DNA from 2 places in the Caloramator mitchellensis genome. Region 1 is predicted to be linked to the other one. Evidence: a T-box and tRNA genes for the amino acid it is inferred to sense, from the RefSeq annotation. Region 1 holds a T-box; the other holds one or more tRNA genes.
The links. A T-box is a leader RNA that pairs with one kind of tRNA and senses whether it is charged. The one in region 1 lies ahead of metG (methionine--tRNA ligase), so its partner is inferred to be a tRNA-Met.
Positions count from the first base shown of each region.

Region 2: it has a tRNA-Met gene. The T-box ahead of metG (methionine--tRNA ligase) is inferred to sense a tRNA for this amino acid. The anticodon was not compared.

Region 1 covers NZ_LKHP01000011.1:3,694-11,156, reverse strand. Annotated here, with positions in the region: gene ABG79_RS09075 (heavy metal translocating P-type ATPase) at 1-862, shown strand, start outside; gene ABG79_RS09070 (heavy-metal-associated domain-containing protein) at 938-1,147, shown strand; gene ABG79_RS09065 (membrane lipoprotein lipid attachment site-containing protein) at 1,207-1,854, shown strand; T-box leader at 1,911-2,138, shown strand; gene metG (methionine--tRNA ligase) at 2,341-4,266, shown strand; gene ABG79_RS09055 (TatD family hydrolase) at 4,560-5,303, shown strand; gene ABG79_RS09050 (ubiquitin-like domain-containing protein) at 5,571-6,593, shown strand; gene rnmV (ribonuclease M5) at 6,731-7,264, shown strand; gene rsmA (16S rRNA (adenine(1518)-N(6)/adenine(1519)-N(6))-dimethyltransferase RsmA) at 7,269-7,463, shown strand, end outside.
Region 2 covers NZ_LKHP01000007.1:13,842-21,304, reverse strand. Annotated here, with positions in the region: gene yabN (bifunctional methyltransferase/pyrophosphohydrolase YabN) at 1-80, shown strand, start outside; gene ABG79_RS07070 (HU family DNA-binding protein) at 197-472, shown strand; gene ABG79_RS07065 (RNA-binding S4 domain-containing protein) at 518-775, shown strand; gene yabP (sporulation protein YabP) at 957-1,238, shown strand; gene yabQ (spore cortex biosynthesis protein YabQ) at 1,255-1,725, shown strand; gene ABG79_RS07050 (FtsB family cell division protein) at 1,767-2,036, shown strand; gene ABG79_RS07045 (S1 domain-containing RNA-binding protein) at 2,105-2,503, shown strand; tRNA gene ABG79_RS07040 (tRNA-Leu) at 2,695-2,784, shown strand; tRNA gene ABG79_RS07035 (tRNA-Met) at 2,788-2,863, shown strand; tRNA gene ABG79_RS07030 (tRNA-Met) at 2,868-2,944, shown strand; gene tnpA (IS200/IS605 family transposase) at 3,136-3,618, shown strand; gene ABG79_RS07020 (C39 family peptidase) at 3,743-4,936, opposite strand; gene ABG79_RS07015 (hypothetical protein) at 4,983-5,432, opposite strand; gene ABG79_RS12680 (ATP-binding protein) at 5,592-5,834, opposite strand; gene spoIIE (stage II sporulation protein E) at 6,563-7,463, shown strand, end outside.

The DNA of each region.
Region 1 (7,463 bases):
TGAAGTTCTATCTATTGCTGCATCCTGTGAAAAGGCATCTGAGCACCCGATAGCACAGGCTATTGTTAAGGGAGCAGAAGAAAAGGGGCTAAACTTATCAAATGTTGAATCATTTACTGCCGTTCCAGGACATGGAATTAAAGCTTCAATTGAACAAAGAGAAATATTGATAGGTAATAAAAAACTTATGGAATCAAATGGCGTGGATGTATCTGTTGGTCAGGCTAAGTTTGAGGAATATGCAGAAAACGGCAAAACGCCGATGTTTATCGCAATGGATAAAAAGCTTGTTGGAGTTATTGCTGTTGCAGATGCACCAAAGGAGAGCAGTAAAGAGGCTGTAAGAAAACTTCACGAGCTTGGAATAGAAGTTATTATGCTAACAGGTGATAATAGAAAAACTGCCGCTGCTATTGCAAGGGAAGTTGGAATAGACAAGGTTCTTGCAGAGGTTCTACCGCAGGATAAGGCAAACGAGGTTAAAAAGGTTCAGGAAGGCGGCAGAGTTGTTGCAATGGTTGGTGATGGAATAAACGATGCACCTGCGCTTGTTCAGGCGGATGTCGGAATTGCAATAGGCTCAGGAACAGACGTTGCAATCGAATCTGCTGATATAGTTCTGATGAGGAACGATTTATTAGACGTTGTAAAGGCAATAAGGCTCAGCAAGGCTACCATAAGAAATATAAAGCAGAACCTGTTCTGGGCGTTTTTCTACAACGTAATAGGAATTCCAGTTGCAGCAGGAGTTTTAACATTATTTGGAGGGCCAAGGCTCAATCCAATGATTGCTGCAGCAGCTATGAGTTTAAGCTCTGTTTCAGTAGTAGCCAATGCTTTAAGGCTTAGAAGATTTAGGTGACCATGTCCAAATTGACAAACAAATCAAGAAGTCAAGAAATCAAGTGAATGGCACCAATGAAAAGGAGGTGATGTTATGAAGAAGAAGCTGAACATAGAAGGCATGACCTGCAACCACTGTGTAATGCATGTTAAGAATGCTCTTTTAGAAGCAGGGGTTGATGTTTTAGAGGTTAATCTAAATGGAAAATATGCTCTTGTTGAAGGAGAAAACCTTGACGATGCAAAAATGAAAGAAGCAGTTGAAGATGCAGGATATGATGTAGTATCAATAGAAAATATGTAATGGGCAGCCTAAGGGCTGCTCTAATCATATAAAGTAATTTACCATAAGGGGGTATAATCATGAAAAAGATATTTTTAGTTTTAACGCTTGCTATTTCATTGCTATTATCAGCATGTAGTGCAACCGATGTTGTTGGAAAAAACAGCAAGAGCTCATTCAAGAAGTTGTATGAAAAAAACGTTGATAGTATAGGTTTTGTTTCAAACAAACAAAGATTTGTATTCAGCTTGCCTTCAAATGAAACATTTGAGTGGGGAACAAATTTTAAGGGAAATAAAAGCGATATTGTTTTTGAAGTTGATGCCACTCCATTTATAAATGCAGGACTTGATACAAACAAACTGCCAGAATATATTAAATATGATGGAAAAAAGTTAATATTCAATTTTGATATAAGCGAAAATGATATTAAATCCGACCAAAAGGATGGCGCTGTAACATTTTCAAGCATAATAGACAAGCACAGGGATTTAATAGGCTATCATGAAGAATTGCAGCATTTTGGTCTAACACTAAAAGAAGGATATAAAGTAGAGTGGGCAAAAGATGTTGATACAAACGATAAGGATTTAGTTTTAATATTAAATCCAGGCGAATTAAAGGAAATGGGTGTTGATGTAAATAAGGTAGAAGGATGGACCTTTACTAAAATGAAAGAAATGGATAAAGAGGTTGAATTGCTGCTTAAGCCATTTGATCTTAAGTAAAACAGTTGACAACATACTATATTTTGTATAAACTTGTGAATAAATAGCATAATATAAATAAAGCTGTGAAGGAAAGAGTAGCACATAGAGCATTCAAAAGAGAGCCGGGGAAGGTGAAAGCCGGTAGTGCAAAGTGTGTGAACATGGCTCCGGAGCTTGTTTGCTGAAGCTTAGTAGGCATTCACGGTTTATCCGTTATCTTCAGGTTATCGATTAAACCTGCTAAGGCTTGAGTCGTGAGGCTCGAGCGAATTAGGGTGGTAACGCGGCACCTCGCCCCTAAACCGGGCGGGGTTTTCTTTTTGAGTGACATTCACTTGATTTCTTGACTTCTTGATTTGTTTGTCAATTTGGACAAGGAAACAATTTAAACTTTGTGTTAAAAACTATGTTTATTGTCAACCATTAAACAATACATCAATAAATCAACATTATCATATAATTTTTTCTCGCGACTATTATCAGTAATAAAAAAGGAGGAGCGCTATGAAGGGTAAATATTATATAACAACACCAATCTATTATCCAAGCGATAAGCTGCACATAGGCAACACATATACTACTGTTGTTGCTGACGCGCTTGCAAGATTCAAAAGATTAAATGGCTACGATGTTTTCTTCCTAACTGGAACAGATGAGCACGGCCAAAAGATTCAAAGGATTGCAGAGAAAAAGGGAGTTACACCTAAGGAATATGTTGACAAGATAGTGGCATCTATAAAGGATTTGTGGAAGCTTATGAACATATCCTACGACAAGTTCATAAGAACAACCGACGATTATCACATAAAGGCTGTGCAGGATATTTTCAAAAAGCTATACGATAAGGGAGATATATACAAAGGCTACTATGAAGGATGGTATTGCACGCCATGTGAATCCTTCTTTACCGAAACACAGCTTGTGGATGGAAAGTGTCCGGACTGTGGAAGAGAAGTTGAGTGGACAAAGGAAGAGGCATACTTTTTCAGGCTCTCTAAATATCAGGATAAACTACTTAAATACATCGAAGAACATCCAGATTTTATCTTGCCTGAAAAAAGAAAGAACGAAATGATAAACAACTTCATAAAACCAGGGCTTGAGGACCTTTGCGTTTCAAGGACATCCTTTACATGGGGAATTCCAGTTTCATTTGACGAAAAGCATGTTGTGTATGTTTGGATAGACGCTCTATCAAACTACATAACAGCGCTTGGATATGGAAGCGATGAAAAATCATTATACGAAAAATACTGGCCAGCAGATGTTCATCTTGTTGGAAAGGATATAGTAAGGTTCCATACAATAATTTGGCCAATAATGCTAATGGCGCTCGATATTCCACTGCCTAAAACGGTATTTGGTCATGGCTGGCTTTTGGTTGACGGCGGTAAGATGTCTAAATCAAAGGGAAATGTTGTTGACCCGGTTATATTATCCGAACATTTCGGTGTTGATGCAGTAAGATACTACCTTTTAAGAGAAATTCCATTCGGTTCAGATGGAAACTTCACAAGCGAAATGTTCATAAAAAGGATTAACTCCGACCTTGCAAATGATTTAGGAAACCTTGTTTCAAGAACTTTAACCATGATAGAAAAATACTTTAAGGGTGAGCTTAGAAAGGGAAAATTTGAAGGGGAGTTTGACGAAGATTTAAGAAGGGTTGCACTTGAAGTTCCAGTTAAAGTTGAAAAACTTATGGATGATTTAAAAGTTTCAGATGCACTTGAAGAAATTTGGACCCTAGTCAGACGTGCAAACAAATACATCGACGAGACAATGCCGTGGGTTCTTGCAAAGGATGAGGAAAACAAGGATAGGCTTATGGGAGTTCTATACAACCTAACCGAAGCTATAAGAATTGTATCAATACTTATTTCTTCATTCATGCCATCAACATCGGTTAAGATAAACGAGCAGTTTGGATTTGAAGGAACTATTTTAACTTGGGAGAAGGCGCTCGAATTTGGAGCTGTTGATGCTCTTTTAGTTAAGAGGGGCGATATTATGTTCCCGAGAATAGACGTTGAGAAGAAACTTGAGGAGCTTGAGAAGTTGAATCAGCAGAAGGAGGCAAAGAAGATGGTGCCGATTAAGCCAGAGATTACAATCGACGAATTTGATAAGATAGATTTAAGGGTTGCAAAGGTTTTAGAGGCCGAAAGAATTAAAGGAGCGGATAAGCTGCTTAAACTTAAAGTTGACCTTGGAGGAGAAGAAAGACAGGTCGTTTCTGGAATTGCAAAATATTATGAACCAGAAAAGCTTGTTGGAAAGAATGTAATTCTTGTAGCAAATCTAAAGCCTGTTAAATTAAGAGGAGTAGATTCATACGGAATGATTCTTGCAGCATCTACTGAGGATTACAGCAAGCTCGTTCTTGGAACTGTTGATGAGGATATCGACGCAGGAAGCCAGGTGAAGTAATTTAAAAGATTTGTTTTAATATATAAATCCCATGAAATGATTATAAGGTTAAAAAAATCATTTCGTGGGATTATATACACTATATCCCTTATAGTAAGGTGCCACATTAGAGTTTGTTTAATACTAAGGAGAAGTTGATGACATTGATTATTGCTATAGTAATTCCATTAGTGTTTTCCATCAGTATAATTATAAATATTGATATGGATGTTAAATTAATAAGTGGAATATAAATTGTCAAACAATTCAAGAAGTCAAGAAATCAAGTGAATGTCACCAATGGAGGTGTAGTTATGTTTGATTCGCATGCACATTATGACGATAGAGCGTTTGATGAGGATAGGGACGAGGTTATTAGAAAAATACAGGAAGCAGGGGTTACAAGGGTATTGAACTGTGCTTCAAGCATAGAATCCTGTTATTCAACAATAGAACTTACAAGAAAACATGATGTTTTTTATGGGGCGGTGGGTGTTCATCCAGAGTTTAGCCGCGATGTGAATATTAATTTAATAGGGGATTTGTCCAAAAATGAAAAGATAGTGGCAATAGGAGAGATTGGGCTTGATTATTACTGGGACTATGATAGAACTATGCAGATGAAGGCATTTAGGGAGCAGCTTGACCTTGCAAGGCAGCTTGATATGCCTGTTGTGATTCACAACAGGGAAGCCCACGATGACACTTTAAGGGTTCTAAAGGAGTTTAAGGGACTAAGGGGAGTATTGCACTGCTATTCAGGAAGCCTTGAGTTTGCAAAGGAATTTGTAAAGCTTGGATACTCTTTGGGTTTTACAGGAGTTGTTACATTCAAAAACGCTAAAAAGGCAGTTGAGGTGGTTCAAAACATTCCTCTTGAATATATATTAGTAGAAACAGATTGTCCATACATGGCACCTCATCCGCACAGAGGGGAGAGAAACGACTCATCCCTATTGCATTTTATAATTCAAAAGATTGCAGAAATAAAAAATATAAGCTTTGAAGAGGCGAAGAATAAAACTTATAAAAATGCAGCAGAATTATTTCGTGTATAAAACAATTTAAAATTGTATAAAATATAAAAAGAGGCAAAAAATATATGGATATAAATGGAAAATAGTGATATAATATACATATCCAAATTTTGCCTTGCAAAAAATATTATAATAAATTAAAATTAAAACATTATAACCTCTTTTCAGGGATAGGGAGAAAAGCGGACTTATCAATATTTTATTCATAAAAAATTCAAAATTTGACAAATTATGTCGAATGGTTTATAATTTCAAAAGTCCCGATACCCCATGAAAGGAGGCATGCAAATGCAAGGGATTAGACTCAACAAAGCCCGGGCAATAGCACTCGCCGTGCTTATTTTTATCACACTATTTACAATAAGCACTTTGGCTGAGAAGAAAGTGACTGTTCTTGTTGACGGCAAGATTAAAACATTCAAAACCCATTCAAGAACGGTTGGGGCACTACTTAAAGACAATGGAATCAACATAGGAGAAAAGGACATAGTTTATCCTAATATAGACAGCAAAGTTAAAAAGGACATGACAATCTCAATAAAAAGAGCAGTTCCTGTTACAATCAAAGTTGACGGCAGGGAACTAAAGGTAAAATCAGCCGAAGAAACGGTTGAAAACCTTCTAAAGAGCGAAGGGATAATTCTAAATGAAAAGGATAAGGTTTATCCTAAACTAAACTCATTAGTTTCTCCTAATTTGGAGGTTAAGGTGACGAGAGTAGTCGAAACGACTATACTTTCATCTAAAATTATCCCTTACAAGGTTGTAAAAAAGCCTAACTTTGATATGTTAAAGGGAACAAGCAAGATAATCCAAAACGGCTCCGATGGAATAATCGAAGTAGCCACAAAGGTAGTCTACGAGGATGGTAAAATGATATCATCCAAGAAAATTGGAGAAACAGTCAAAAGAAAGCCAATAGATAAAATAATTTCCGTTGGGACACTTGGATTTTTTACCCCATCAAGAGGTAGCGAAGCAGTTGCCTATGTAAGAAAGCTTACTATGAAGGCGACAAGCTATACTGCAAGTTTTGAGAGCACCGGAAAACGTCCGGGAGACCCTGGTTTTGGAATTACTGCCACAGGAACAAGGGCAAGAAGAAACCCAAACGGCTACTCAACAGTTGCAGTTGACCCAGATGTTATACCTCTTGGAACGAGACTCTATATCGAAGGATATGGATTTGCTATTGCTGAAGACGTTGGCGGAGGAGTAAATGGAAACAAAATAGACCTTTACTTTGAGCCCGGGACAAAGGAATTTAGAAATTGGTATACTAAATATGTGGATGTTTACATCCTAAGATAAGGCAGAGCAATCTGCCTTGTTTTTTTTGTAAATCACAGCATTTTGACTTTTCAACATTTTATTATTATATTATTTTTAGGAAAACTTGATTTAGGCTTTGTTTGGATGCATATACAATGATTTTACAGGAGGCAAAAATGATAAAAGAAGTAATAATAGTCGAAGGCAAGGGAGACCTTTTGGCGGTCAAAAGAGCAGTAGACGCAGACTGCATTGTAACGAGCGGCTTTGGGATAAATAAAAAAATATTGGATGAGATTAAAGGTGCATATGAAAAAAGGGGAATAATAATATTTACGGACCCTGACTTTTCGGGAGAAAAGATAAGGGAAAAGTTGTCCAAAATATTTCCTAAGGCAAAGCACGCTTTTCTGCCCAGGGAATTTGCCATGAAGGATGGGGATATAGGCATCGAGAATGCATCAGTTGAATCCATTATAGAGGCTCTTTCTAAGGTAAAGACTGAGGTGGATGTATCAAGAAATGAGTTTACATACGATGACCTTTTGAAAAACAAGTTAACTGGGTTTGAAAATTCTGCACAGCTAAGGGATATATTAGGCAAAGAGCTTGGAATAGGCCACTGCAACGCAAAGACATTTCTAAACAGATTAAACAGATACGGAATAACAAGGGAAGAGTTTCAAAATGCCCTTAAAAAATTGAGGTGAAATAATGGGAATCAAATCAAAAACAATGGACATAGTTAAACATTTTGAATTTAAGTTCAACAAGAATCTTGGACAAAACTTTTTGATTGACGAAAATATTTTAAATAAGATTGTTGACGCAGCTGAGCTGAATGAAAATTCAAGCGTTATAGAAATAGGCCCTGGGATTGGAACACTAACGCAGGAGATGGCAAAAAGG
Region 2 (7,463 bases), on a different contig from region 1:
AATTTGGAAAAACTATTCAGGAGTTGACTTTGGAAGAAATGGATAAGCTTTGGGAAGAATCAAAGAAATTTGAGGATTAATAAAAATTTTTACGCTGTTTAGCAGGATTTTTAGATTTTGTGTTGAATATTAAATACATGGTATAATTAAAGGCAAATCCTGCTTTAAATATTAAAATTTTCAAGGAGGGAAAATAATGAACAAGGCAGATTTAATTTCAATGATGGCTGAAAAGAGTGGTTTAACAAAGAAGGACGCAGAAAAGGCTTTAAAGGCTTTTGTTGATAGCGTTCAAGAAGCTTTAGCAAAGAACGATAAGGTTCAACTTGTTGGATTTGGAACATTTGAAGTTAGAGAAAGAGCAGAAAGAAAAGGTAGAAATCCAAAGACTATGGAAGAAATAGTTATTCCAGCATCAAAAGTTCCAGTATTTAAGGCAGGTAAGGAATTAAGAGAAAACGTAAACAAATAAAAAATCAGGTTTAAAACCTGATTTTTTTTTGAGGAGATGAAATTTATGAGGCTTGATAAGTTTTTAAAAGTTTCAAGAATAATTAAAAGAAGAACTGTTGCAAAGGAAGTTTGCGATTCTGGGAAGGTTTTGGTTAATGGAAGAGTTGCAAAGCCTGGAACAGATATCGAAGTTGGAGATATTATTGAGATACAGTATGCTACTGGCAGTGTAAAGGCTGAGGTTATAAGCACTCAAGAGCATGCAAGAAAAGACGAAGCAAAGGAAATGTATAAAATTATTACTGGAAAAGAAATTGAGTAGACATAATATCCACAACCTGTGGATAAGCCTGTTGATAACATGTGGGATATTAGTGGTTTGGTTTTCAACAAAATCCACAAATATTGTTTAAAACTTGTTATTTATGTGAATTTATTTGTGGATAGAATATGTAATATAAATAAAAACCTCTTCATAAAATTATTATGAAGGGGGTTTTTTTATGGAGAATGTTAAAATTGTTAAGACTGATCATAAAATTGTTGTTGATAATAGAAAGAGAGTTAATTTAACGGGAGTTACTCAGGTGCATACATTTAATGAGGAGCAGGTGAATTTAACTACAATCATGGGGGCTTTAGTTATAAGGGGGAAGGAGTTAAAGGTTAATAAACTCAGCGTTGAGACTGGTGAAGTTTCGATTGATGGCGAATTTATTTCTTTAACCTATATTTCAAAGGATGAGGGCAGAAATGAGAGCTTTTTAAAGAAATTATTTAAGTGATTTAAGGTGAGATGTAATGCTATTAAATATAAATACTCAGTTATTATATTTTTTTTCTAATGTAATTGCAGGATTTATGGTAGGAGTTATGTTTGACATTTACAGAGTTATAAGAGGTTTTAAGAATCCTAACAGGATATTGACTGCAATTTCGGATATTTTATTTTGGATACTGGCGTCTTTGATTACTTTTATTTTTATGCTTGTAACTAATAACGTTAACATAAGGTATTATACATTTATCGCTCTTTTTATAGGGTTGTATTTCTATTTCAGCCTGATTTCTAGAATGTTTTTAGATATTTTAAGGTATTTTGTGTATTATTTTATAAAATTAATAAGGCTGCTTATAAGGTTAATACTATTTCCATTTAAACTGATAAGGATATTAATTATTTACACCATATATTTGTTTGAAAGGTTTGAATTTAACCTTAAAAATAAGTTGAATAAAATGCAAAAGGATAAGCAGGAAAACACGATTTAGCATAGAATATAATATATATAAAATACAAAAGGGGAATAGTTATGAAAAAGAAGAAAAGAATATTATGGTTTATAATATTTTTTATTTTTGGTTCGATATTTATAAAGCAGAGTATTATTATGTATAGATTAAACAAGCAGTATAAACAGTATAGTAAGCAGCTTGAGAAGACAAAACTGATTAACGCACAATTAAAGGACAAGTTAAATGAGGCAAAAAGCGAAGATCATGTTGAAAAACTTGCAAGGGAAAAATTAGGACTTGTTAAGCCTGGCGAGATTTTGTTCATCGATAAGAATAGAAAGAGATAGTTTGACTACTTTTATTAATTTAGTTATAATATTATCATTATAATATATTAAGGAGGAAGTCTTTTAATATGACCTTAAAGGTAGGAACAATTTTAGAAGGAACTGTAGTAAACATTACAAATTTTGGTGCATTTGTTGATGTGTCAGGCAAGACAGGTCTAGTCCACATCAGCGAGGTATCTGATACTTATGTAAAGGATATCAGACAGCATCTAAAGGAAAAGGATAAGGTTAAGGTAAAGGTTATTTCAGTTGATGACAATGGCAAGATTAGTCTTTCGATTAAGCAGGCTATGCCAAAGAAATCAGCAAGACCAATTGAAGTTGATTGGCAAAGTGAAAGAGTAAAGGCTAGCGGAACTTCATTTGAAGAAAGACTTGCTAAATTCTTAAAGGAAAGTGAGGAGAGAATCCAGGACATAAAGCATAGAGAAGGCAAAAGGTATGGAACCCTCGCTAAGAAGTAATTATAAAGTGTAATAATGTAGAAGGATAAATATCAGGTATTTTACAAAATGTAAAATACCTGTTTAATATTTGATATATAAAGGTTAAGAGCACTGGCAAATATTACTTGCAAAAAATGATAAAAAAAATGAAAATAACTATTGACGAAATGGTGATACCATTATATAATAATACTTGTCGATGGCGATGCGCCGGAGTGGCGGAACAGGCAGACGCACAGGACTTAAAATCCTGCGGTCTCTAAAAGACCGTACCGGTTCGACCCCGGTCTCCGGCACCACATCGCGGGGTGGAGCAGTTGGTAGCTCGTCGGGCTCATAACCCGAAGGTCGGAGGTTCAAGTCCTCCCCCCGCAACCAACATGGCGGCGTAGCTCAGTTGGCCAGAGCAATCGGTTCATACCCGATGTGTCAGCGGTTCGAATCCGTTCGCCGCCACCAAAATATAAAGTTGAAAAAAACGCCTTGAAACTTTAAGTTTCAAGGCGTTTTGATTTTTGTATTATGAATACCACGGGCTATGCCCGTGGTTCTGAAAAGCTTATAGCTATGAGTAGAAAAAATTTTCCTCCTTTGATAGAATAAATGATAACGGTCTGCCAACCGAGATCAAATCAAAGGAGGAAAACAGTATGGATAATGAAAGTTTATCACATACCAAATGGAATTGCAAATATCATATTGTATTTGCACCAAAATATAGACGACAAATAATATATGGGAAAATAAAGGAAGATATAGGGAAGATATTAGGAAAACTATGTGAATATAAGGGTGTAGAAATAATAGAAGTAAATGCCTGTAAGGATCATATCCATATGCTTGATATGCTTGTGAGTATACCACCAAAATTAAGCGTGTCACAGTTTATGGGATATTTGAAAGGAAAAAGTTCATTGATGATATTTGATAGACATGCAAATTTGAAATACAAGTATGGAAACAGACAGTTTTGGTGTAAAGGATATTATGTAGATACAGTAGGCAGAAATAAAAAAGTAATAGAAGAATATATAAAAAATCAATTACAAGAAGATTTAACATATGACCAAATAAGTTTGAAAGAATACATAGACCCGTTTACGGGTGAGCCTGTGGAAAAAGGCAAAAAATAAACCCCTTTAGGGGTAGCCTGAAAAAAATATGCGGTTGGCAGATATTTCAGGGTGTTTTTAGACACAGCCAGTAATATGCCCTTATAGGGCTAATGCAAACCACCCGTTTTACGGGTGGTTATGATTAATTGGCAGGTGTTATATAAATAAATGTAAGATGGTCGTAATATTCATCGTAGTTAAACCAATCAGTTCCTCCCCAACTATCATTTATTTTTATTTCTCTATCTCCTAATGAGGTGTCATAATAGTACCCCCTGCCTAAAACAAAATGCCATGAATAATAATGACCACTAATATAAGGTAGATTATTAAAACGTATTCCCACAGGTTTAGATTTATCTATTTCACTTGTATATGTGCTATAACTAGGTGGAGTACTATGAGATCCTTGAAAATGATATCCTCCTTCTACATTTGCATGGTGAAGCACTCCAGATAACCAATTCGGAGCAGTTGTCCCTAATGATCCTGTATTCATGTCAATTTTTAGATGGTCTATAAAGCGGCCAACACTACCATAATAAGATACTCCACGAATATTAGGATATCCTTTTGTTTTCCAGTATTGAAGAAGCATTGCACCTGCTGTTGGACCACAAGCATTTTCAGGGTATGATGATGCATCTTGATTATAGTTTATACTATCAAAAGCAGTTATGTCATTGTATTTTTCAGAATAACCTTGAGGAGATACTTCAATTGATGAATTTAACGAATCATCATTTAAAGTAGCTTCCCATACTTTGTTTGCTTCTACTGCATTTGTTGGCTGTATATCAATATTTTTTAATAAATCAATTGTTTGTTTATCTACAAATTCCTTACTTTTTGTATTGTAAAATGTTTTATCTACTTCTTTTCCATTTTCAATAATTGGTAATTCTACAATATACATTAATGGATTTATGTAATAATATTTAGGATTACCAAGTTTTCTGTTGTTATCTATTAGTTGTTGAGCCTTTTGTTTAATTTCTTCTAACTGCTCATCTGGTGGAGTTGATAATGAAGCTGCTAATACAGGCATCTTATCTTTTGTTGCAGAAACAATAATGTAGCCAACGGCTTTTCCTTGATTAATTAATTTTACCATATAAGCATTTTTATTTCCTTTTAAATCTGATAAGAGTATAGGTGTGTCTAATTTTTCATAGTTCCAACCATTATCATGTTTTGAGATTTTTTTAATGAATTTTTCAGCAGCTTTGATAGCTTCTTTTTCTGATACATATTTTGTTTTTGTTGATGCAAATGTTACAACTGTGTTTGTCATTAAAAAAACAAATGTGATAAGTAAAATAAATATTTTTTTCATATTCTCCCTCCTTAATAACAAAATTTATCTTATTACCATTATTTTACTATTTTGGTATTTTGTCAATATGTTTTTTCATCTGAACGCTTATTATTGAAATATAGCTTGCTATAAAAATGACAATAAATAAACCTCCTATCCAAAATTCCCATATTCTATATGGTAGTGGTATTATATATTGGGTATAAGTTCTTCGTAAAGTGTAATATAATGAAAAAAATTTGCCTATTCCCCTATTAAAAAGTATCATCGTAATAATGATTGATGATATTAAAATCATAAATTTATAACTTGTTTTATAATTATATGTCAGCTTAAAGAAATTTCTTGCAAAGTCTATTGCAAACATAAACGTAGCTATTGTTGAAGTTATAACAAACACGGGCACTAATGGGACTATGCCATTACCTGATATTTGATGTGGTTTTGGACTAAATGCAACAACAAAATAATTAGAAAGTAAAATAATAAATAATAAAAGTATTCTTTTTATCATCATCCCAACTCCAATCTATGTATTTAGTTCTATTATATAATATTTTTTGCATTTTTTGTATTTAATTTTATTAAAAAAACATGCCCAGCATAGCAAGGCTGTAACCGGCAAGTACTTTTGGAGAAATTTCGGAAGTTTTTTATCCCGAAATTTTTCCATTTAATCATTAAAAAATGACTTCCTGTTTTCCAATCTGTAACTCTTACCTGTCATATTAAAAATCTCACATCTATAGGTTAGCCTGTCTAATATAGTTGCTGTTAGGGCAACATCCTGCAAAAGTTCGGTCCATTCTTCAAACCCTTTGTTAGACGTGATAATTATTGATGTTTGTTCATGTAGATTTGAGACTAATTGAAAAAATATATTTGCTTCTTCATGTGAAATTGGAAGATACCCAATTTAATCAATAATGACAAGGTCTGAAGAATATATTCGATTAATTATAAGAGTCAAAACGGGACCACCTTTACAAAAAAGCTGCATTTTAATGCGACCTTTTACTTCAGTTAGGGTTTGAATTTGTCTGGTAGTTTATTTGACCATGGAAGCGATTTGTTTAGCTTTTCCTTTTGTAATATCAACGTTAGGCATAGTTTCAAATAAATATTTCAAACACTATTGAGAAAGCTTTATCCCATTTTCCTTGCACTACTTTGGAGTTAAAAGTCCGCTTTCTTGAAAATTCTAAGTCAATGCATCCTAGTTTGGACTATTTTGTCTATTTGAGGATGAGTATGGAATGCCATGGGTTGTAGACAGAAACAAATATAATAAGAATTGAAGGAATTTTGGTAAATGTGTAGAAAATTTAAGTATAAGAAATATTATTCAAAGGGTATATTAATTCAATATCGAATGTTTTAATAGAACTTTATATTTTAGCCGGAGGGACATTATGGAACAATGTCAAAAAAATTCATGATGTCGTAAAACTGCGGCTAAGAATTTTCAGTAGCAATGCTAAGATGAGAAAATTTTATTCTAAAATCTTCAGTCGAATAATATTTTAAATCTTAAAAAAATAGCTTTAATTGTCTATAAATTTTCTGGGAAAAATTGTAATAATGACAAATTATTCAACATATATTTGATATAATAACCTCACATTAATGATGTGGGGTGGTTTTATGTTGGAGAGAGGGATAGATGTAAAAGTTTCAAGAAAGGAAAAATTTACGTTAAGGCATTTGGCTTTGTTTGCAGCGCTATTTTTAGTTTCAAGGGTAGTATTGTTAAACGAGATAATGCCATTTGGAATCTCGCTGCTTATTGCAGCTGCATTATTGCTTGAAAGAGAATATACTCTTCTGGCGGGGATATTTGTCATACTTGGCTATCTGACTCAGGTGGATTTGTTGATTGCAAGAGAGCATATTTTACTATCGGCAATAGTGATTCTGTATAGTTTAATAAAGAGAGGCAAGAGTAAATTTATTAATCTTGCAGTTATTGCTTCGATTTTGAACATAGCATTATCGGTATACACGCATAAATTTATATTAAAAAATCTGGCATTATATGATTTTGTTATAGTTTTATTCGAAACATTCATACTTGTATCCTCAGCTTACATATTCAATCATGGAATTTCAGCATTCTTATCAAACAAGAAAATAGATTTAATTAGGGAAGAGATAGTTAGCATAATACTGATTTTTGCTATTTCTTTCGCAGGTATTTGGGATATTGGCTACAAATATTTTTCTCTAAAATCTTCTCTAGCATTTTTAATAGTTATTGCTATTGCATACCTTAGGGGTTCTCAATCAGCTGCAGCAGCAGGAATATTGTTTGGATTTGTTTCAAATTTTACAGATAATTTTACACCTTATATTTTAGGCATTTATGGATTTAGTGGCTTGATTGCAGGGGCCTTCAGGGACATGGGAAGAATTCTTACAGCATCATCTATGTTTATTTCAGCAGGAATACTTATACTCTACTCAAACAAACTGGATGTTTTATCCTCGATGATGATTAATATGTTTATTCCTTCACTTGTATTTGTGGTTATACCTTCCTCTATAT